DNA from 3 places in the Metabacillus sp. Hm71 genome. Region 1 is predicted to be linked to each of the others. Evidence: riboswitches for the same ligand, from Rfam matches in the RefSeq annotation. Region 1 holds a riboswitch; each other region holds the start of a gene.
What was found. A riboswitch is a leader RNA that binds a small molecule or an ion and turns the genes downstream of it on or off. The one in region 1 is predicted to bind cobalamin.
Positions count from the first base shown of each region.

Region 2: another riboswitch for cobalamin. It lies ahead of ACSVDH_RS04420 (ribonucleotide reductase N-terminal alpha domain-containing protein); the one in region 1 lies ahead of ACSVDH_RS14755 ((2Fe-2S) ferredoxin domain-containing protein).
Region 3: another riboswitch for cobalamin. It lies ahead of metE (5-methyltetrahydropteroyltriglutamate--homocysteine S-methyltransferase); the one in region 1 lies ahead of ACSVDH_RS14755 ((2Fe-2S) ferredoxin domain-containing protein).

Region 1 covers NZ_CM200278.1:3,033,139-3,040,764, forward strand. Annotated here, with positions in the region: gene ACSVDH_RS14730 (cobalt-precorrin-5B (C(1))-methyltransferase) at 1-460, opposite strand, end outside; gene ACSVDH_RS14735 (precorrin-8X methylmutase) at 464-1,111, opposite strand; gene cobK (precorrin-6A reductase) at 1,295-2,077, opposite strand; gene ACSVDH_RS14745 (sirohydrochlorin chelatase) at 2,074-2,970, opposite strand; gene cobJ (precorrin-3B C(17)-methyltransferase) at 2,990-4,636, opposite strand; gene ACSVDH_RS14755 ((2Fe-2S) ferredoxin domain-containing protein) at 4,649-5,032, opposite strand; cobalamin riboswitch at 5,304-5,492, opposite strand; cobalamin riboswitch at 5,658-5,853, opposite strand; gene ACSVDH_RS14760 (MFS transporter) at 6,063-7,286, opposite strand; gene ACSVDH_RS14765 (ROK family transcriptional regulator) at 7,468-7,626, opposite strand, start outside.
Region 2 covers NZ_CM200278.1:867,351-874,976, forward strand. Annotated here, with positions in the region: gene ACSVDH_RS04410 (ribonucleotide-diphosphate reductase subunit beta) at 75-1,121, opposite strand; partial or broken gene ACSVDH_RS04415 (ribonucleoside-diphosphate reductase subunit alpha) at 1,413-2,837, opposite strand; partial or broken gene ACSVDH_RS04420 (ribonucleotide reductase N-terminal alpha domain-containing protein) at 3,163-4,020, opposite strand; cobalamin riboswitch at 4,153-4,332, opposite strand; gene nhaC (Na+/H+ antiporter NhaC) at 4,524-5,897, opposite strand; gene ACSVDH_RS04430 (protoglobin domain-containing protein) at 6,195-7,508, opposite strand.
Region 3 covers NZ_CM200278.1:2,780,341-2,787,966, reverse strand. Annotated here, with positions in the region: gene ACSVDH_RS13595 (NAD-dependent succinate-semialdehyde dehydrogenase) at 1-160, opposite strand, end outside; gene metE (5-methyltetrahydropteroyltriglutamate--homocysteine S-methyltransferase) at 360-2,648, opposite strand; cobalamin riboswitch at 2,807-2,994, opposite strand; gene ACSVDH_RS13585 (hypothetical protein) at 3,292-3,678, shown strand; gene ACSVDH_RS13580 (hypothetical protein) at 3,855-3,980, shown strand; gene ACSVDH_RS13575 (DEAD/DEAH box helicase) at 4,020-5,318, opposite strand; gene ACSVDH_RS13570 (ABC transporter permease) at 5,681-6,463, opposite strand; gene ACSVDH_RS13565 (ABC transporter permease) at 6,470-7,273, opposite strand; gene ACSVDH_RS13560 (ABC transporter ATP-binding protein) at 7,270-7,626, opposite strand, start outside.

The sequences.
Region 1 (7,626 bases):
AAATGATGATGGTAATACCTCTGGATATATTGTGTGATGTAAGAACTTCTTCGGCCGTTTCAAGAATCATTTTTCGTGGCACTGGATTAATCGCTGCTTCCCCAACGGGAACCGGAAGCCCTTCCTTTGTTACACGTCCTACCCCAATTCCCCCATCAAGTGTTATACCGGGCTTATCACTCCATGAAACAGTTGATTTAATCAGAGCTCCATGGGTAGCATCTGGATCATCACCAGCATCCTTAATTGTTTCCGCTTCAGCATATTCACTGTCAATCACACAGCTCTTCATTTCAAATGTTGCAAATTTTCCAACTGGTAGAAAGATCGTACTTTCCGTTTGGGGTTCACCCGTAATAAGTGCCATTAGAGCTGCCTTTGTTGTTGCTGTAGCACATGCACCAGTTGTATAGCCGGTACGCATTTCCTTTTTGTCCTTCTTTTTTTCTTTTCCGTCCATTGGTTAATCCTTATCAGCTAATAAAGAGATTGCATTTAATGCAGCAACCGTTACCGTACTACCGCCTTTTCTGCCTACATTCGTAATGAATGGGACATCTAATTTTGCTAATTCTTCCTTTGATTCTGGTGCTGATACAAATCCGACCGGTAAACCAATCACTAAACTTGGCTTTGCCTCCTCTTCCTTAATTAACCGAATCAATTCAAGTAGAGCCGTTGGTGCATTACCAATGGCATAGATACCACCATCAAATTGTTTAATTGCTTTTCTGACAGAAATAATGGCTCGTGTCGTATTTAAGCGTTTTGCTTCTTCCATAACGTCGGGATCTGAAATAAAAACATGGACACCTCCCCCATGCTTTTCAATTCTTCCTTTGCTTACGCCGCCTAAAATCATTTGAACATCAGCATATACCTGTTCGCCTTTACGGATAGCTTCGATTCCCGCTTGAACAGCTTTGTCATGGAACAGCATACTATGACCTAATTCAAAATCAGCAGAAGCGTGAACAACACGTTGAACAACTTTATACTGTTCTGGTGTATAACTATGTTCACCAAACTCTGAATCAATCATGTTAAAGCTGATACCCTCAATTTCTTGAGGTTGGACAGTTAGTGGTTTAAATTCTGTTTTAAAGTCCATTTTCTATTCCTCCATTTCATTTGTATAAGCTTTTTTGGTTTCTATTTAAGCATTATTGCGGAATATTGATATCCACTCTAGGAAGCTCGCTTTCCGTAAGCGGGCGGTGAGCATCCTTGGCGCTATGCCAGAGGAGGTCTCACCTGTCCCACCTCATCCACATGAGGCGCATATCAGTTCCAATCATCCTTCAACAGTTTTTGTTTTAAATAACCCATTAATATGAGCAAGTACACTTTGAAAATCTGAATATACATTTCCGTATTGAATCTTCGGTCTTTTAATCATGATCGTTTCAATGCCAAGCTCGAGCGCAGCTTCCAATTTCTCATCAACAGAGCCTGCCTTCCCGCTTTCTTTTGTGATCATCGTTGTCACTCCGTACTGCTTGTATAAGGCAGAGTTAAATTCCTTAGAGAAGGGACCCTGAATGGCGACAATATTTTTTTGAGGAAAACCGAGCTTTTCGCATTTTTCCATATTGTCCTTTCTTGGAAGCATTCGAGCAATCACTCTGGTATCTGGTTGGTTTAACAATCGACTCGTGAATATTTCTAATGTCTTGCTGCCTGTTGTGAGCATAATAACTCCTCTTCTTTCAGCAGCTGCTTCTGCCGCATCTTCATAAGTGTCAACCGTTGTAATTCCCTTATGTTCATATAACTTTGACTCACGTTCATATCGGATATAAGGAACACCTGCTTCTTTCGCACTTAAAAGAGCATTTTTGCTTGCTTCTTCAGCGAAAGGGTGACTTGCATCAACCACTGCTTTAAAGCCTTGTTCTTGGATGATTTTCACAAAATCCTCATTCGTTAGTCTTCCGACCAAAACATTTAATCCTGTCTTTTTCATTTCTTTTCCGGCATTTTCTGTTACAACTGTTGTGAGGACCTCATAACCTGAATCTTTTATTGTTAGCGCTAAAGCTCTAGCATCACTTGTACCAGCTAAAAAGAGAATCATCCTTTTTGAACCTCATGTTCATGATGATGGTGGTGATGATGATGTACATGATCATGGTCGTGATCGTGATGATGGTGGTGATGATCAATATGCTCCATTGCTCCAATTCGATAAACACATGTGTCACAGTTCATTTTTACTTCACCTTGTAATGCCTCTTCTATACGATCTTTTATGATGGTCTTCAGTCGTGAATGAAAGCCAAAATAGCCTGCAAGTTTAAACTCAACATCTCGGTGCTCTTGCTCAAACTCTAAAATCATGTTTTCAAGACGTTTGATTAAGATTCCCGTAAAAAGAAAATAAGGTAAGATGACAATTTTCTTTGCACCTAATTTAACACAGCGTTCAACGCCTTCTTTAACTAATGGATCTGTTACCCCCATAAAAGCAGGTTCTACGAATTTGTAGTTGAGTTTTTCCCATAATAGTCGAGTGATTTTATACAAATCACTGTTCGCATCAGGATCACTTCCACCTCGACCTAATAAGATGACAGCCGTATTAGGATCCTCTTCATTTATTTGTTCGCCAACATCTTCTAAGCGGCTTTTGCAAATTTCTATTGTTTCTTCATGAATGCCAAACGGTCTTCCATAGGTAAATGAAACATGAGGATATTTTTCCTTTGCCTCATCAATAGCTGCTGGAATATGAATTTTTGAATGACCTGCTGCAAGAAGCATGAGAGGGATAACATAAACACTTGTTGCTCCTTTTTCTACACATGTATGAATACCTTGGTCAATGGCTGGTCTTTCAAACTCTAGAAAACAGGTTTCCACTAAAAGCTCTGAATCAAGCTGTGGCTTTAGTTCTTCAATTGTTTGTCTTACCTGCTCGTTTCCTTCTGGATCTCGACTTCCATGACCAACTAGTAAAATGGCTTTCATATGATTCTCCCCTATCCTTTTAATCTCCACATGGAGCTGGTTCTATTTCTATCTTTGGTGCCATGTCTTTATATGTATAGCCTTGTACATTTCCTACTCGCTTAAAGTATTTAAAAAATCGCTCATTTGGATGGCCTTTTTCTTTGTATTCATGGACAATTTTTTCGATTACTTCGACAATTTTCTCTGGTTCAATTCCTTCTGCAACAGGCTGACCTGGATGAGCGGTTCTCCCAACTGTTTTCGCACCTAAAAATAAATCAAATTTCCCTTTTCGAAAGATAATGCCAATGTCTTCATTAACAGCTCCAAAACATGCCATACCACAGCCGTTAAATCCTACCTTTAATTCTTTTGGCAAATCAAGACCGCTTAGTTTTTCATGAAGCTCTTCAGCATATGGAATCGAATCCTTTTTTTCACCCTCACAAAAATCACATGCTTTTAGTTGAAACACATCACCGATAGGTTCTAATAGAAATCCAACATCATCTAGTTTCTTTGTGATTAAGTCAGGATTACTTGTTGGAATTCTAAGTATGATTTGATGGTGTGGTGTATACTCCATTGAGCCTTCGTCTCCAACAACCTCTGCAAGTATCATCATTTGCTTTGAAGTAAACTTTTTATTGGCAATTCCAGGGCTTACAGCTAATTCAAAAATGGATGTAATAGGGTTATTAACTACCACTTGTTTTTGTTGCATTTGCTTATTGTTCGTGGATTTGTCGAAATTTTTCTCCACTTTTTGAAGTGCCTCTAGAGCGATTTGTAATGAGCTTCTCTCAGGGTTTTTTTCTTTACATTTTTCGGGATGCTGTACCATATCATTTTTCCCTTTATGGAGCGCCCAAGGCTCGTTTTCGTGTCTAAGTCGTTCATGAGGCTTTAATCGTTGCTCAGTTGAATTCAATGTATATTTTCGTTGATAACCACGAGGCGTGATTATTTTATTGTCATATAAAAAAGTTGTTGAATTACCGATAACAACAGTTGTAAGCATGCCGATGTCGTGATCTAGCATATGTTTAAGATCTGTGATGACAATATGTTGTCGATCACGGTATGCACTTTTTACAAGACCAACCGGAGTCGCGGGTGATCTGTAGTTTAAGAGAATTCGTTGTGCTTCTTGAATTTGTCTTGTACGCCTTCCGCTCTTAGGATTGTAAAGGGTGATAACAAAATCAGCTTGTGCCGCTGCATCTATCCTTTTTTCGATTAAATCCCATGGGGTTAAATGATCACTTAAGCTTATCGTACAAGCATCATGCATAATCGGTGCCCCTAACAAGGAAGCGCAGGAGTTAATAGCTGAAACACCTGGAATGACTTCAACACTAACACCTGTTGCTTCTTTCCAGCCTTTTTCAATCAGCACCTCGTATACAAGTCCAGCCATTCCATATACCCCAGCATCTCCGCTCGAAATAACTGCTACCGTTTTTCCTTCTTCTGCTAGATGAACGGCTGCTTGGGCACGGCTCACTTCTTCAGACATCCCTGTACTAATAATCTCTTGATCTATTAATAAATCTTTAATCAATTCTACGTAGGTTTTGTAACCAATAATACAATCGCTCTCTTGTATGGCATCTTGAGCCCTTTTCGTCATATGCTCAAAGCTTCCTGGGCCAAAACCGATAACAAGTAACTTTCCTAACAATGCATTTCCTCCTTACACTTTGCTTTTTTGTGGTTTATCTATACCGACAATCGACTTTGAATGTTCAGGTGCTACAAAATGCTCATGTTCATATGTGTAAATCACACTATCTTCTATGACTTTTCCATCAATCAGATGCCCTTGGACAATTTCTTTTGCTAATTCAGGAGTACCAGCTTTGTACCATACTCCTTCTGGATAGACTACAACTACACAAGCATCTTTACATCTTCCGTTACATCTCGTTCGAGTTGTATGAATTCTATTGTCCAAATCTAAGGCTGTAATCTCTTCTCTTATTGCCTGTGTAACTTCCTCGCCACCTTTTCTCATACAGCTGCTTCCGTTGCATATTAAAACGTGATGCATTGTTTCGGTTAAATTCCAAGTCGTCATCTGAACACTTCCAATCTATTAAATATTTAGACTTTATTAACTGTTTAAAGAAGTAAAAAGTTTCTGAATCAGCTCAAAAAAAGTTTGACCTCAAATCCACCAAAGAGACTTACCAAGATAAGTGAACACCTTACAAAAGAAAATGAACAGAAAACTTTCCAAAACTTAAAAACTAAATAAAAGTGCACCCCTATATAGATAGAGGTGCACTAAAAAATAATGCTATGAATATAGCATTTTCTAATACACATCCACCTATATCCCCGTAGGTATCAGTTAAAAAGAAAAGGCAGGTCTCCTGACTAAGGTTCATTGCTTTATTACGTCTTCCCAATATAAATCAGTGACTATTTTGTAATAAAGCTCACCATTACAGTGGCGGGTACCGTGTCGGAATTTCACCGACTTCCCTCTTATGTTCAACAAAAGGTTGAAGTACACCTAATCTTTTAAAATATTTAATTGTTCATCTTAAATGTATTTGATTGCTATGAATAATATGTCCACTTTAATTTTTCAAAAAAAAAACGCTCAGGTTCAACTGAGCGGAGAAAAGTAAAATGAAGGCATACCAAAAAAATCTATTTGGTTGCAATCATTTCACCTTCTCACCTCCCGAAGAAACTGAAATTTATAAACTAAGACAGGTCTCCTGACTTGTGTTTCAATCTACTTTAAGCCCTTCCCATATAACCACCTAATTAAGATGGTTATACAGTGGTATAACTTATTTCGTCAACACTTACAGTTGCGGGGACAGTTCCGGAATTTCACCAGATTCCCTATTAAGCCAACTTGGCATCTTAATTTATTGCTTTGTTAGATTTATTAAATTCGATAGTTTATATAATAAAGTGTTATTTAAGATATTTCAACATATTATTGGTGAATAAGACAAAATTTACATGGCCGCTTCTTTTTCGTCATAAGCAATTAAAATAATATCAATAGATGATTAGTAAATTTAAAGAGTTTTGTCCTTTATGATAAAACTAAAAACGAAGCCTGATAAATTTAACCCCGTATTTGATTAAAGTGCTGCTGAGCTTGCATCTTTCTTTTTGAATTCAGCCTTTTTTGTCAGTAAACTATTTAATTTTTCAGAACTAAGGAGCATTGCTGCTACAAAAGCAACAATACAAAATGGGAAGATTCCTATTGTTGAATGAGTTGCTATGAAACCTAGAAGAGGAGGCATGAATGTAGTGCCAGTATAAGCAATTGCCATTTGATAGCCCATGATTGTCTGAGAATGTTTTTTCCCAAAACGTGTTGGCGTTTCATGCAACATACACGGAAATATCGGCGCTAATCCTAGTCCAACAATAATAAAACCTATAAGTGAGAAAATGGACGGCAATGGTAAAATTAGAATAACGGCACCAATTAATGCTATTATTTGTCCGAGCTGAATAAGAGTACGGTTCGTCATTTTAAAGGTAATAAAGCCTGTTATAAATCGACCAATTGTTATGCCTGCGTAATAAAAGGAAACCCACCCGGCTGCAGTTGCCGCACTTAATCCTTTGACATTTACCAAGAAGCTGCTTCCCCAAAGGCCCATTGTTGCTTCAACCCCGCAATAAAACAAGAAGGATGCAAGAGCAAGTTTAACTCCTTTAATTTGTAAAGGTTTTACATCTTCAGCATTTATTACATCTTTTGAATCTTCGGTTTCTTCAGTTAGAGTAAGATTGCTGTTTTTGGTCACTCTGTTCCATAAAGGCAAAGTGAAGAGAAGAATTACAACTAACGCAAACTGAACGCCAGAAATAACAAAATACCCATTTCTCCAAGAATTTCCCTCTGAAATAAACTGAGCCATTATGATAGGACCTAAAGTAGCTCCCACTCCCCAAAAACAATGTAACCAACTCATATGATGTGCCTTATAATGTGTAGCAACATAATCGTTTAATCCTGCATCAACAGCTCCTGCCCCTAATCCGAGTGGGATGGCACAAATAATTAACCAAATGATTGAAGGAGCAAAGTGAAATCCCAGCAATGCAGCTGCAGTCATTAGGACGCTGACAAATGTGACGTTGCCAGTGCCGAACCGTTTAAGAATCTTTCCGCTGGCTAAACTGGAGATAATTGTCCCACCTGCAATTGTCATAAAAAGGAATCCAGCAGTCTTGAGTGGAGCCCCATAGTCCGATTGCATCACCGGCCACGCTGCCCCCAGCAATGAATCAGGTAATCCTAAGCTGATAAAAGCCAAATAAATGATGATTAATAGAAATGTTGTCATATGAAACCTCACCTTTCATTCGTTTGTAGTCTAGTTCAAAACTTTGAAATCCATTTTAATAAAGCTGCTTCCATCTTGAGATCCCTCCTTTGTAATTGAACTTATTAAAGTTGTTTAAAAAGTATAGAAATAAAAACTTATTAAATTTTTTATTTAATAAGTTACTAGTATTTCAAACAGATTAATTGTTTATTCCATCGAGCATGAGGTCAAGGCACAGACTTTGCAGTCCAATTAAATAGTCTTGTTTCCAGTCACTCATTGCAAGCGATGGGAGATGTTCTGAAGGAATATATTTTGAACTGCATATCTTAATTTTGTCTAATATTGCTTTTTCTAC
Region 2 (7,626 bases), 2.2 Mb from region 1:
AAAAGGGAAAGGGAGCGATCATAGGTCGCTCCCTTTTGTTTTGCGAAATGTTGATCAAGGCGCTTGCGCGTTTCTTATAGATCGTCAAATCCATTATCGACATGATTAACCTTTGTATATTGACGTGATTTTTGTTCGAAGAAATCTGACTTCCCTAAATCAACTTCCTCATAAGCTTTTATCCATTTTAAAGGGTTTGTACGATATCCTTCAAAAGGACGTTCATAGCCTAGTTGATTGCATCGGACATTTGCATAAAATTTAATGTAATCCTCAACATCCTTCATATTGATCCCATCAATTTTATTGCCGATAATAAAACGTCCCCATTCGATTTCGAGCTCGGCAGCTTTCATGAATGTGCTTTTTACAAAATCCGCAAGCTCTTCGGTATCATATTCTGGATATTGTTTTAAAACCTCTTTATAGATTTGAACGAACAAGTCGACATGTATTTGTTCATCACGGTTTATATAGTTAATCATCGTGCTTGTTGCAACCATCTTTTGATTTCGCGCCAAATTGTAAAAGAAAGCAAACCCGGAATAAAAGAAGAGTCCTTCTAGGATCACATCGTACACAATCGATTTTAACAGGTGTTCAATTGTTGGCTGCTCAGCAAAGGATTGATAGCCATTGGTTACGAATTCATTTCGTTTCCTTAAGATAGGCTCGTTTCTCCAATATTCAAAAACCTCATCCTGTGTTTGTTTCGGAACAAGGCTTGAAAGGACATATGAGTAGGAATGGTTGTGAATGACCTCTTGCTGGGCAAGGATGATCATTAATGCATTAATGCTTGAATCTGTTATATAATCAGCGACTTTTCCAGCATAATCAGTTTGAATGCTGTCAAGAAGGGCGAGAAGACCAATGATTTTTAAAAAAGCGTCCTTTTCATCGTCTGTTAAATGAGGATATTGCTTAATATCCTGTGCCATATTGATTTCAAAAGGCGTCCAGAAATTGGCAAGCATTTTTTTATAACGTGGAAATGCCCAAGGGTAGGCAACATCATCCCAGTTTAACACATTGGAGCTTTCTCCGTTGATGATCGCAGTTGAACGATTCGGAGCAGCAGCATCCATGATTTTCCGTTTCATAAGTGTAGTGTTTTCCATTTTAGTGAGCTCCTTTATTATTTATCTCTCGTTATTTAACAATGAAGATTAGACGATTAAGAATGATGGTAAGATACATCTTTCTTTAAGCGTCTTATTTGCCTGGGGCTGTGTCAGCCGTTTCAGGTGTTTGAAAAATAACTATAACCTTCTATAAATTAGTGTCGGTGTCTAGCTGCAGCGCCTAGCCCCTCGAGTCATAAGCCAATTTAGAATTGAAGGCAAAGAACGCCTTCTATTCTAAATCGTCTTATGCTTGTCGGGGCTGAGCAAGGCGCTTCCGCTTTTCGGTTAACTCGCGCAGGATTCGCATTCTTCGATTTCGCTTGATGTTGAGCGGAGGTAATAGGTTGTTTTAAGCCCTTCTTTCCATGCTGTTAAATGCAGGTCTAATAAGTCTTTTGCTTTGATTGTGTTTTGTACATATAAGTTAAAAGAGATCGACTGGTCGATATGGCGTTGTCTAGCCGCATTTTGCTTGATGCTCCAGCGCTGATCAATAAAATAAGCCGATTTGTAATACCATGTTGTCGTAGAATTTAAATCAGGAACGGTAACAGGAATTTTATAATCTTTCTTTTCTTCTGAGTAAACCTTTTGGAAAATCGGATCAATGCTTGCTGTGCTTCCGGCAATAATGGATGTCGATGCGTTTGGTGCAACGGCCATTAAGTATGCATTCCGAATTCCATTTGTTTTTATTTCTTCCTTCAATTGCTCCCAGTCAAGAGTGCTTTCTTTTGACAGATAGCCTCGCTTTTCAAAATAAGCGCCAGTTTGCCAATCAGACCCTTCAAATACGGAATAGGAGCCTTTTTCTTTTGCAAGCTCCATACTTGCACGAATTGTTAGATAGGAGATCTTTTCATAAAGCTCGTCAGCATATTGAACGGCTTCTTCGTGCTCCCATCTTAATTGTTTTAGTGCCAGCAGGTGATGCCATCCGAACGTACCTACACCTATGGAGCGGTACTTCTGGTTGGTGATTTTTGCTTGAAGCACAGGAATTGTGTTTAAATCAATCACATTGTCCAACATTCTTACTTGAATTGGGATCAGTTTTTCTAACACATCTTCTGTGACAGCTTTTGCTAGATTAATAGAGGAGAGGTTACATACAACAAAATCACCCGGCGTTTTAACGGTAATGATTTTTCCATCCTCTGTATACTGCTCTTCGACTGTCGTTGCGCTTTGATTTTGCGTGATTTCTGTGCAAAGATTGCTGCAGTAGATCATTCCTTGATGTGCGTTCGCATTTTGTCTGTTTACTTCATCGCGATAGAACATATATGGCGTACCTGCTTCTAACTGGCTGATCATGATGCGCTTCATGATTTCAATCGCTGGGACCTTTTCTTTCGTTAGCAGATCATTGCTGACACACTCCCAGTATTTTTGACGGAAGCTGCCATTGCCTTTTTCCTCATCATAAAAATCTTCAATGCTGTAGCCCATTACTTTGCGAACCTCGTGAGGATCAAATAAGTACCAATCACCGCGTGCTTCCACCTGTTCCATAAAAACATCAGGAATGCAAACGCCTGTAAATAAGTCATGGGTACGCATGCGTTCGTCACCATTATTCAGCTTAGCATCGAGAAAAGAGAAAATATCTTTATGCCAAACATCTAAATAAACGGCAATTGCACCTTTGCGCTGTCCTAGCTGGTCTACGCTGACGGCTGTATTGTTAAGCTGTTTCATCCATGGAATTCTTAAATTGTTACTCTCTAAAAAAATTTAGAGGGATAGGTCATCTCTGCCTACCTCTGTACATCGCTGTACAGAACAGACTATATCTTTATCCACTTCGAAAAGTGGATAGGTGGTTCGAGTTATAAAATCTCTTTTATAACTACTTAGTCGTTGAACCTTCAACCTAGTAAACTAGGAAGCTCGGCTGCAGATTATCCGCACTCTCGGTTTTTTAGGGTTCGCCATGTCATTGCTGCATGGTATCCTACCTTGAGATACTCGGAGTTTCCCGCAATTGACCACCTTTATTACTCGTAACTTACGCTACAAGAGGGCTATCATTAACCCCTGATGAAACACCTTTAAAGCCTTTTATATCACTGCCGCGGCTGCGGATTTTTCCTAAATAAGCGCCGATTCCGCCGCCTGATTTTGATAGATTGGCAATGTCAGTATTGCTGTCAAAAATTCCTTGCAGGCTATCGTCAACCGTATCAATAAAGCAACTGGATAACTGTCCGACAGGTTTACCAGCATTTGATAAGGTTGGAGTTGCCACTGTCATATAAAGATTACTCATTGCCCAATACGCTTGTTTTATAAGCTCAAGGCGATGCTCCTTGTTTTCATTAGCCATTAAAGTCATGGCAATGATTAAGAATCGTTCCTGGGGAAGCTCATAGGTTTGCTTTGAGTAGTCACGTGTTAAGTAGCGGTCTGCTAATGTTCTTAAACCAATGTATGTAAATAACCTGTCGTTTTCAGGATTGATATAAGAACCAATTTCTTCAATCTCTTCTTTTGTGTATTGATCGAGGAGCTTGCTGTGATAAAGTCCCTTCGTTACTAAGGTCTCAATCAATTGATAGAAGCTTCCGTATTTTTGCGATTTATCATACCCTCTATTTGCAGCAGCTTCCTTGTAAAGCTTAGTTAAATAGATTTGTGCGCAAAAATAGGTCCAATCAGGCTCTTGTTCATTGATATTTGATAATCCTTCTAAAATGAGCAAATTTGTGAGTTGTTCAGATGTATATGAATCTCTTTGGAGAATGGTGTTTTCGATTCTAGTAAGAAAATCGTCTATTTCCAGTGAAGGGAAATGCTGATGTATGTTTTTAATAAATGATGTAAGTTTATTCAGGTCAAATGCTTCTTGATGATTCCCGCAAATAATAACAGGGGTTGTTGTCGTATTCATAATAATTCCTCCATCTGTTCGTTTTACTAAGGGGGTGGGGAAAAACGACAGATAAGAAGAGCAGGGCAGTATTAGAGAAAAAGCCCATTAATCCTTACTATCGTTTCATCTTCTCAGCCCCCGAAGAAATTGAAACTTTTGCAAGTAATAGGTAGGTCTCCTGACTTGTGCTCGTCCTACTTTGAGGCCTTCCCATACATCATGTGTACAGTGGCAATCTCAGTTCGTCACACTTACAGTTGCGGGGACAGTTCTGGATTTTCACCAGATTCCCTTTTCAGCCTAAACGGCGCCTTCACTCGCAAAGATACAATATATAGTTTTTGTTGTTTAGACGCACATCAATATATAGATGTGTTGTTTCTATATCAATAATAAAGTACAGATGTAAATTAATCAACCAATTCTTACTAATTGTCGAAATTTATCTAGATTCAAAGAATTTTGCAAAAAAAAAACGAAAAAGGGATCTGACTTCGCGCCAGATCCACTTACTAAAAAATTTAGAAGGCAGTTTTCCTATTCCTGATAAATCCAAAAAGAATTGAAAAGAAAGGTGATAAATATAAGAAAAATACAAAAGGCAAATAGTCGATAACAGGAACACCAAGTGTTTGTGCAAAAAAGGCGCCGCTTACCCCCCAAGGAACCAGCGGATTCACCAGTGTACCTCCATCCTCTAATGTCCGTGACATATATTTGCGTTCAATTTTCATTTTATCATACAAGCCTTTAAAGGATTGTCCAGGAATTAGAATCGATAAGTATTGCTCACCTGTTAAAAGGTTCACCCCAATGGAGGAAGCAGCTGTTGAAAGAATAAGCTGACCCTTTGCCTGAACACGTTCAATCAATCCGTTCATTAAAGCAGGGATAATATTTAATGCCTCTAACAAACCGCCAAAAGCAAAGGCAATCATGATGAGTGAAATGGACCACATCATTGATTGTAAGCCGCCGCGATTTAGCATATTAGCGACCTGTTCATTTTCGATTGTGAACGTAGTCCCGTTTTGTAAGACATGAAGAAACTCGCCAATTGTTACATCCTGCAACCAGATAGAAGTGATTCCTGCCGTAATGATTCCAACGATTAATGCAGGAATAACAGGGAACTGCCGAAACGCTAAAAGGATAACCAACAGTGGTGAAAGTAACGTAAGACTGCTAATTTGAACGGAGTCTTTTATGATCGTAACCATGTTTGTCATTTCCGTAAGTGATACAGTATGGATAGGTGCAATTGTGCCAAGAAAATAAAAAAGAGCCGTTGTGATAACGATGCTAGGAATCGTTGTTTTGGTCATATGTTTAATATGCGTGAAAATCTCAACAGAAGCGACCCCTGAGGCAAAATTCGTTGTATCAGACATTGGTGACATTTTATCGCCAAAGCATGCACCACAAATGATGGCTCCAGCGACCCAAGGGGCAGGGAGGCCAATTACCATTCCAGCACCCATAAGAGCTACTCCAACGGTGCTAACAGTGGTAAAGGAGCTTCCGACAAGACTTGAGATCACCATACAAGAAAATAAAGAAGTAATCAGTAAATAATCAGGACGGATTATGGTTAGAGCATACACCATAACAGTTGGTATCGTACCGCTGGACATCCAAGCACCAATTAGGATTCCGATTAAGGCAAGGATGATAATTGGCTGTATGCCCCTTTGGATTCCCTTGATGATTCCTGATTCTAAGTCTTTCCATGTATATCGTTTCATCAAGCCAAGAAATGAAACGAGTATCAAACAATTTAATAAAGCTAGATGCGGCTCTGTTTTCCATACAAATAAACTAGTAAAAATAATCGCTAATATAAGGAATAAAATGAAAACCGCTTCTTTAAAATGAAACGATGCTGTACTTTTTATCATATACTTGCTCCTTTACAACTTAAACGCTTTGATGCTTTTTTGCATAAAAGCACAACAAAGAATATTATATCAATCTAATATTCTTTGTCAATCTGCAATATGGAAAACTCAGTATATTAGTCTTAATAAATAGCTTTTCTTATAGTTGGTAAATAAAGCTATAGATTTTATTGGTATAGTGATTACAGCCCGAAAAAGCTGTCTCAAAACAAAAGAGCCAGACCCTACAAACACATATTTTAAAGATCGTAAAATAGGTGCTTGTTAGTGGGACTGACCCTTTGTTGGATTTAATTATATGGATTTTGCCATCTCTTTTAAGCTGTCAGATGTTTCGGCAATTTGCGCAATTGATTTTGAGACATCATTAATGACATTGGTGAAGTTTAACAAATCCATTTTGGCTTGTTCGCTTTGTTGTTTGTTGTCATTCAGCATGTATAAAATCGTATCAAAGATTAAGTTCATATCATTCATTTGCGTTGTGCCCTTTTTTGTAAGCTCAGCCACTTTATTAATAGAGGTAGACATACTATCGATTTGTGAATGAATATTGGTAATTAAACTTGAAACACCTTGAACCGAATTTTTTGTCTCTTCGGCTAGCTTGCGAACTTCACTTGCAACCACAGCAAATCCTTTGCCATATTCGCCGGCACGTGCTGATTCGATAGCAGCATTCAGCGCAAGTAAATTTGTTTGTTCAGCTATAGAAGTCACAATGGAGACAACATGATTAATCTTTTCGGAGGTTTGCTCCAGTACTTTCATTTGTTGTAAAATATCGATTGTATTTGTTTCAATAAACGACATTAATTGATTTTGTTCATCTAAATCCTTTTTGCCATTATGTGCTTGTTTCTCTGCTGTAGCAGCTACCTCTGATCGATCAATGGAGTAGGAGGCGATTTCCTTTGATTGGGAAACAATTTCCTGAACAAATGCATTTGTTTCTTCGCTTGCTTCAGCTAATTGTATCGCCAGCTCGTTAACGTCTGCACGAATTTGTTCTTTTTCACGCTCAATTTCAGCTCGTACTGCTGCATACTCATTGTCATATGCCTCTAAGACAATTTGCTGTTCCAGATTAAATAATTTGGATAAGCTTAAGACAGCATCCACCATGTCTTGCTTTGTTGTAAGATGTTGTTCAACTGTTTGAATCACAGAAGAAAAAAGCTGTTGAAAGGCTGCTATATACCATTTGGCCTCAAGGCCAATTTTTACATGTATATAGGCAATTCTTCTAATTCTGTTCACATCATCGTTTGTGAAACGACCATCAAACATCATGATTATATGCTTCTTTAGCGTTGTTTTTAATCGTTCAACAGAGCTATATGCTTCAATGATATCGTTTAGCGCTTGCTCAAAATCAAAGGAAGAATAAAAGGCATTCACGATGTTTTGAATGTTATCTTCAATATAAGGCTTAAGCTTCGAGGAAAGGAGCAGATCATTTTTTGTTAAACCGACCATTTTAATCTGCTTTTGCAGCGAGGGCTCATCAACAGTTAAAGCAATTTGCTGGATAAGTTCTTGATCTTTTTCAATAGCTGCTTCATTAGATGCTGATTTTTTATCTTTTATAAATGACAGAAAACCCATAAAAATAATCTCCTTTGGTATTTTCGAATAATCGTTCTACTAGGTATATCGACTGACTTATCCAACTATTAATAGGTAATCAAAAAAATAGTAAGAAAAGGAAAGTTGATGCAAAAAT
Region 3 (7,626 bases), 250 kb from region 1:
GAAAGGCATCTGTTGCTGCTTCGATCGCTTTTAATGATTCCTTTGCTCCTCCATTTGGGACCTTTGCAATTATTTCATTCGTAGCTGGATTAGTTACCTTAAATGATGGCAAATGATCCCCTGTCCATTCCCCATTAATATACAATTGATATTGTTCCATACTGGCTCCCTCCTAAATTTTGCTTTCACTAGCCAATAAAGTTGGTTATGTTAAGCTTAAGTGATTTTCCTTAAAGGACTCAAGTTAAAAGCCTGCCTAATAATGGTATAGTATATTAAAAGTTTGGAAGTTAAATAGCTAAAAAAAGCACTACAACCTTAAAAAGGCTGTAATGCATAAATAATTCTCTTTAAAAGGATTAGACGGTTTCGATCGTCGATAATCTTTCTCGATATTGATGAGCTGCTTCCACCATTATTTTTAATGCAGCGATGGTCTCTGTTTCCCCTCTTGTTTTCAATCCGCAATCAGGATTTACCCAAAATGCGCGGTAGTCCAGAACCTCAAGTGCACGTTTTATATTTTGTGAGATTTCTTCTAAACTAGGGACACGAGGGCTATGAATATCATAAACACCAAGTCCAATCCCTTTGTTGTAATGATGCTGTTCAAAGGAAGCAATCAATTCACCATGGCTTCTTGATGTCTCAATTGAAATCACATCTGCATCAAGCGCATCAATCGCATGAATGATATCATCAAAATTTGAATAACACATATGGGTATGAATTTGCGTGTCCGCTTCCACTGAAGATGTAGCTAATTTAAAGGCATAGACTGCAGCATTTAAATAAGCTTCTGTTTTTTCCTCTTTTAAAGGCAATCCTTCCCGCAATGCCGCTTCATCTACTTGAATCATCTTAATTCCACTAGCTTCAAGTGCTTCAACCTCTGAACGGATCGCTAATGCGATTTGATTTAAGACATCAGTACGATCAATATCATCACGGACAAATGACCAATTGATAATTGTTACAGGTCCTGTCAGCATGCCTTTTACTGGTTTAGCTGTGAGAGATTGTGCATACACCGTTTCCTTTACAGTCATAGTTTCTTTGCAATACACATCCCCAAATATAACTGGAGGCTTTACACAGCGTGAGCCATATGACTGGACCCAACCAAACTTTGTAATGGCGATTCCTTCCATCTTTTCACCGAAAAACTCAACCATATCTGTTCTTTCAAACTCCCCATGTACAAGGACATCTAGTCCAATCTCTTCTTGAATATCGATCCACTTCTTGATTTCAGCTTTGATGTATTCCTCATATTGATGAGCTGTTAGCTCACCTTTTCTCCATTTCAATCGCTCTTTACGTACTTCCTTCGTTTGAGGAAAGCTGCCAATTGTAGTCGTAGGTAATATTGGTAAATCAAAGCGTTCAGCTTGTACTTCTTTCCGTTTTATCACATCAATTCGTTCCGAAGAATAATTGCCTATATTGTTAATTGCTTCTTGGACAGTTTTTACATTTCGATGTGAGGAATTTGTTAATTCAACAATTGCTTGATCATGTACTTCTAGTTCTTGAACACTGCCATCATGATTTGCAACTTTTGTTAACAGCACAACTTCTTCTAGCTTTTCATCTGCAAAAGATAAGGCTTTTTTTATTTGTGTATCCAATTGCTGCTCGCTTTTTACAGTAACTGGAACATGAAGCAAACTGCAGGATGGCTGGATAATCAGGCGATCTTTATCAATAAACCTCGTTAATTCATAGACTGCCGTTAATTTTTTTGTCAAATGAGATTTCCAAATATTACGTCCATCAATGACACCTGCGAAAAGAACCTTATCGCTCGGAAAACCGTGTTCTTTTAGATTTTCAAGATTTCTCCCTGCATCATGTACAAAATCAAGTCCTATCCCTTGAACTGGCAACTCAATGATTTCTTGATAAAATTCGAGACTTTCAAAATACGTTTGAAGGATAACGTTAACTTCAGGAACCCCTTCATTAAACGCAGCATAAACTTTTTTAAACTCATCAATGATTTCTTTATCAACATTTTTTACTAAAATGGGTTCATCTACCTGAATCCATTCTGCACCAGCTTCTTTTAATTGCTTAAACACATCTATATAGAGAGGAATAAGTGAGTTTAATAGTTCTGCTCTTCTTTGCTTATCATACCCTTTAGATAAAGACAATAATGAAATTGGGCCAAGAATAACCGGCTTTCCCTCTATGCCGAGCTTTTGTTTTGCTTCAAGGTACAATTCAAGCAATCGATTTTTGCCTAAATTAGGTTGTGCATTCTTTAATTCCGGAACAATATAGTGATAGTTTGTATTAAACCATTTTGTCATCTCAGAGGCGATTTTCCCTTTGCTTCCCCTGGCAATCTCGAAATAGGTTTGAAGAGTCAGCCCTTTCTCTTCCGTTTTAAAACGCTCAGGAATTAACCCAAACATAGCTGCTGTATCGAGCACATGATCATAGTAACTAAAATCACCTATCGGGATAAGATCAATGCCTTTCTCTTTCTGTTTTTTCAAATGGGATAAGCGAATATGTTCCATTTCTTTCTCAAACTGTCCTTCGCTTACTTGTTCTGTCCAAAATAATTCTAAAAGCTTTTTCCATTCACGATTTTCACCAATTCTTGGATAACCAATATTTGAACTTTTTATCTTCATTTTCTTTTCTCCTCGTTCCCAATTTTTCTGATGTTTGTCCAATAAAAAAGCCTCTCTATGAATAGATAGAGAGACTTTGGATAGGCATAGTTAACTAGAGTTGAAATGAATGAATCGTTTCAACATATGACCACCACTCCTCCCTATTTCGCGTAGGTAATAAGTGCATACAATAGGCAGGTCTCCTGACTCAGGTTCTACACTTCAAATCCCTTCCCATTTCAAATTGAAACAGTGGATGCGATTGAAGCTCCCCATTACAGTGGCGCGACCGTGCCGGATTTTCACCGATCTTCCCTTTTAAGTTAAAAGCAAAGCTTTTAACACCTATTGCCTGAACATTATTAAATTTTAAAATAATTGAAACATGTGATTTAGATTAAACCATTTTTTCTCTTTTAGCAAGTATTTTTCTAATGGGCTGTATTTGTCCACTGTGAGTGGAACCGCTTTATGCATCGATAGCTAGTCAATATAACGTTTTTAACAAATAAAGCGAGACTCCTATCAGCGGGGTTTTACTGCCCGTTAAAATGGGATAAAAAAATTCGCATAAAAACTGATTCAAACTGTAACACTCCGCCATAACCTACATACACTTATATGGATTTTATACAATAAAAAATAAAGGAGAGTTGCCTTCATGAATCCTTATGGATACAATTATTACCAAGAATTCATCCCTAATCATTATAATTATTATGCCCCATATGATTATGATGCTTTTACACAGCAAACAGAACAATACGAGGGAAATAGACAACCAACACTTGAAAGAAGAGTTTCTCAACTCGAACGACAAAATGAACGCCAAGGACGAGAAATTACAAGACTTAATGATGAAATAAGACGATTAAACCGGGAGATCAATAGAATCAATCGTGAATTTAACCGTATAAACCAGCTGGTAACACAGCTCAATGAAAGAGTTGAGCAACATACTCGAAGATTAAATCGACTTAACCAACGGCTTCGTGCAGTTGAAAATAGATTAGATCTGCCATTCACTCCAGGTGAAGGCGGTTTTTAATCATGTCATTATTCAAGGATGATCATTAGTAATTATCTAAGGTCATCCTTGTTTTCAATTCATTTTTTGAACTTGTTATATCCATCAGTGGGGGGGTTACTGCCCGTAAAGATTGGGATAAAAAACTATAGTTTGTACATAATAAAGTTGATTATGTTGAGAGGAGGTACATATGTATGACAAATCGTAATGATAATCGTGAACGACAAAACAAATATCCGAATAACAATCAACAGGATACAGAGTTTTCAAAGGATATTAATATTAGAAGTGAGAAAACGAAAAAGGATTTACAGAAATAATAAAGAGAGGCTGCCAGCCTCTCTTTATTATCTTAAAATTTATCTCGTCCTTTTAACCTTTGATGAAAAACGAGTCCTGCTCTTCCTTTTCAAATCATTTGCACTTTTTCTGGATGAGGATTTTGAATCATTTCGTGGTTTTTGTCCTTTTCTCACTGAGCGAATTGAATCTTTTGTTAGTGGGCTTCTTTTCACTTCATAACCATCTCGATCAGGAAGACTTACTCCTTCAATTACTCGCTTTTCCAGCGATTGGTTAATCCCTTTTTCAATCATACGAAGAAAGTCGCGATCCTTTGGAGCTACTAAAGTATAGGCCACTCCAACACCACCGGCACGACCTGTTCGGCCAATTCGATGAATATAGCTCTCTACATCATGCGGAATATCGTAATTGTAGACATGTGTCACACCTTCTACATCAAGGCCTCTTGCTGCAACATCAGTTGCAACCAACAGTTGAATTTTCGCTTCCCTAAACTGCTTCATCGCTTTTTCTCGTTTGGCTTGTGTTAAATCACCGTGAAGTTCTTCAACCAAATAACCATTTGTGAGAAGGGCTTGGTGGAGTTTTTTGGCACGGATCTTTGTTCTGCAAAAAATAATTCCTAAAAAAGGACGATCTTCTTGTAATAAATGCAGTAATGTCTCCTGTTTGCGACGATCAGTGGTTTCTATAATAATTTGTTTAATCTCCTCCACAGTAACCTGTTTCGCTTTAATTTGAATGTTCTCTGGCTCAACCATATATTTTTTTGCCAAACTACGAATTTCACTTGGGATGGTTGCAGAAAAAAGCAAGGTTTGACGAGTTGAAAGCGTTTCATAAAAAATTTCGTCTACCTCAGGAAGAAACCCCATATGCAGCATTTGATCAGCCTCATCCAATACAAATACTTCTACTGTTGAAAGATCAATGGTTTGCCTGCGAATATGATCCAACAACCGACCAGGAGTAGCTACAACAATATGCTGTGCTCCTTTTAGTTTTTTCAACTGATGCGCGACATCCTGTCCGCCATAAACGGCAAGCACATTAACTCCTTCCAGATTTTCTTTCATTTTCTTTATTTCTTTCGTTATTTGTTGTGCTAATTCACGTGTTGGCGTCAAAATAAGTGCCTGAATTTCAGATTTATCAACATCAATTTTTTCTAATATCGGCAGAACAAAAGCCAATGTTTTACCAGTTCCTGTTTGTGCTTGGGCAATAAGATCTTTTCCCTCTAACACAGAAGGAATGGCTTTTTCCTGTATTGGGGTAGGCTTTACAAATCCTAATGACTTTAATGTATCATTTAATTCTTTTCGAATTCCTAGTTGTAAAAAATCATGCAATATAATCACATCTCTTTTCCTTAAATAAGTGCCATTTGTTTATTAGAAGGCTTATTTACTATAGCACAAAATAATGGTTAAGCTAGGGAAAATCATTTTTTTTAATCTATTATGCACATTTCCTGTTTCATACATATTATGATCTTTTTTGCTGACACTATCCTAATTGTCAAATCGTACACATCCTATTCTAAAGGTAATAATTATGCAAAACGCTGTACTGATTAGTAAAAACAGGTAAGAGTTTTGGCAATATGATGAAATAAAATGAGTCCTCGTTAAGATAGGGTAGAAATGATAAGCCCCTTATCTAATTTACATAAGGGGCGAATTTCTTTTCATATGTTTTAAGTTGAAGAAGTTTAAGAACCCGTAGAACGATAATGCCTGACACCTATCTGCCACACAAACAAACAAGGCAAAATAAATAAGATCCCTGCTAATGGTGACATCATGTATAAATAACCATTTCCTTCGTGTTTATCAAGAAGATACAATAATGGCAAGTAATTGACACATCCGAAAGGGATGATAAAAGTAAAAAATTTCGTCACCCAATTTTGATAAATATTTAAGGGATACTGAGCCATTTCTCTCCCACCGTCTGTAAATATGTTCGCCACTTCGAGACCTTGAATTGTCCAAAAGCACATAGTAGCAGCAAGCATAAAGATACCTGTAAAGATAAACACCCCACTTATTATCATGAGGAACAATGTCATTCCTTTTATCACATCCCATTCAATAGAAAGATTGCTTAACGCGATCGATAAAACGATTAAACCTTGCATCAATCTGCCGAATCTCGTAAACTCAAACTGCGAACCAAGCACTTGAACAAATGTACTTCTCGGTCTAACCAAGAGTCGATCAAAGTCACCAGCTCTTACCAAACTTGAAAATGAATCAAATCCTCGAGCAAAACACTCACTGATGGAAAATGCCAAATGGATGACAGCAAAACAGAGTGCTACTTCATAAAAACTCCAGCCTTTAATTTGCCCAAAACGTTCAAATAGAAAATATAAACCAGCAAAGACAGAAAACGGAATAAAGAACTGACCTATTGTTAATAGCCAAAAAGATGTCCGATACTCCATTTGTGATTTAAACAAAATGAGAAGATATTTAAAATAAATCTTCAAGATCGATCACCCTCCTTGTACAACCACTTTTTGCAGTGCCTTATGAAACGCAATTTTGCCAAGTAATACTAATATGGCCAGCCATCCAAGCTGAGATAGAATCCCTGCTATTGCTTCATGATGATGAATATGTCCTGAATAAACCCTAAAAGGAAAATCAGCTGTTAGACGAAATGGCAGCATGTAAGCTATGTTTTGCAGCCATGATGGCATCAGTGGGATAGGAATAATTAAACCGGCAAAAAATTCCCCAATCACTCCAAACATTAACAGTGACCCAACTGGAGACATTGTTACAAAGACAGAAATATAAATAAACATAGAGATTGAAACGAGAAGAAATAAACCAAGAATCAAAGATGTAAGAAATAAGACAAAGGATAGGACATTAGGCGGAGGCGTCATGTTGTACGGCTCCGGTAAAAAGAAAGCGACGAGTAAGATTGGAAAACTTCTAAGGCAAGCACTCGACAACCGTTGCGCCAAAAGCTTAGCATACCAAAATCCGTAGATTCCGCATGGTCTACAGAGTTCATAAGCAATATTTCCAGTTGTTATTAAGTCGAATAATTCATTATCCCGAAACCACAACGCGATGAAGGCAAGAAAGGCCTGCTGCAGCCAAATGTAGATAATTAGTTCCTTTAAAGCGATTGGTGGTGATTCAATGGTATTCAAGTAAAATGCTTCAAAAATCATGATATACATAAATCCCCAAAAAAATTGGGTTGCCACCCCTGCCAAAGCAGCTGCCCGATACTGCATTCCATTAAGCAATCGCAGCTTTAATACAGATACATAAGCTTTCATATTTGGTACTCCTTATAAAGCTTAACAATAATTTCTTCGATTGGCTGTGCTTCAATCGAAACATCAAGTAATTCTACCTCTGCTGATAACTGTGAGATTGTTTCAGAAATCAGGATCTTATCGGTATCTACACTAAGGACTGACCGTTCAGGAGTCCATGAAAGGATGGAAATACCAGGAATATCAAATACGTGTTCCGTTTCACGATAATCTGCGGTAATGGTTTTATGTGATCCAAATCGACTTCTTAGGTCATTCAATTTGCCATCAAATAATAAGCTTCCCTTTCCGATTAAAATCACCCGCTCAGCAAGTGCCTCGATATCATTCATGTCATGAGTGGTGAGGATGAT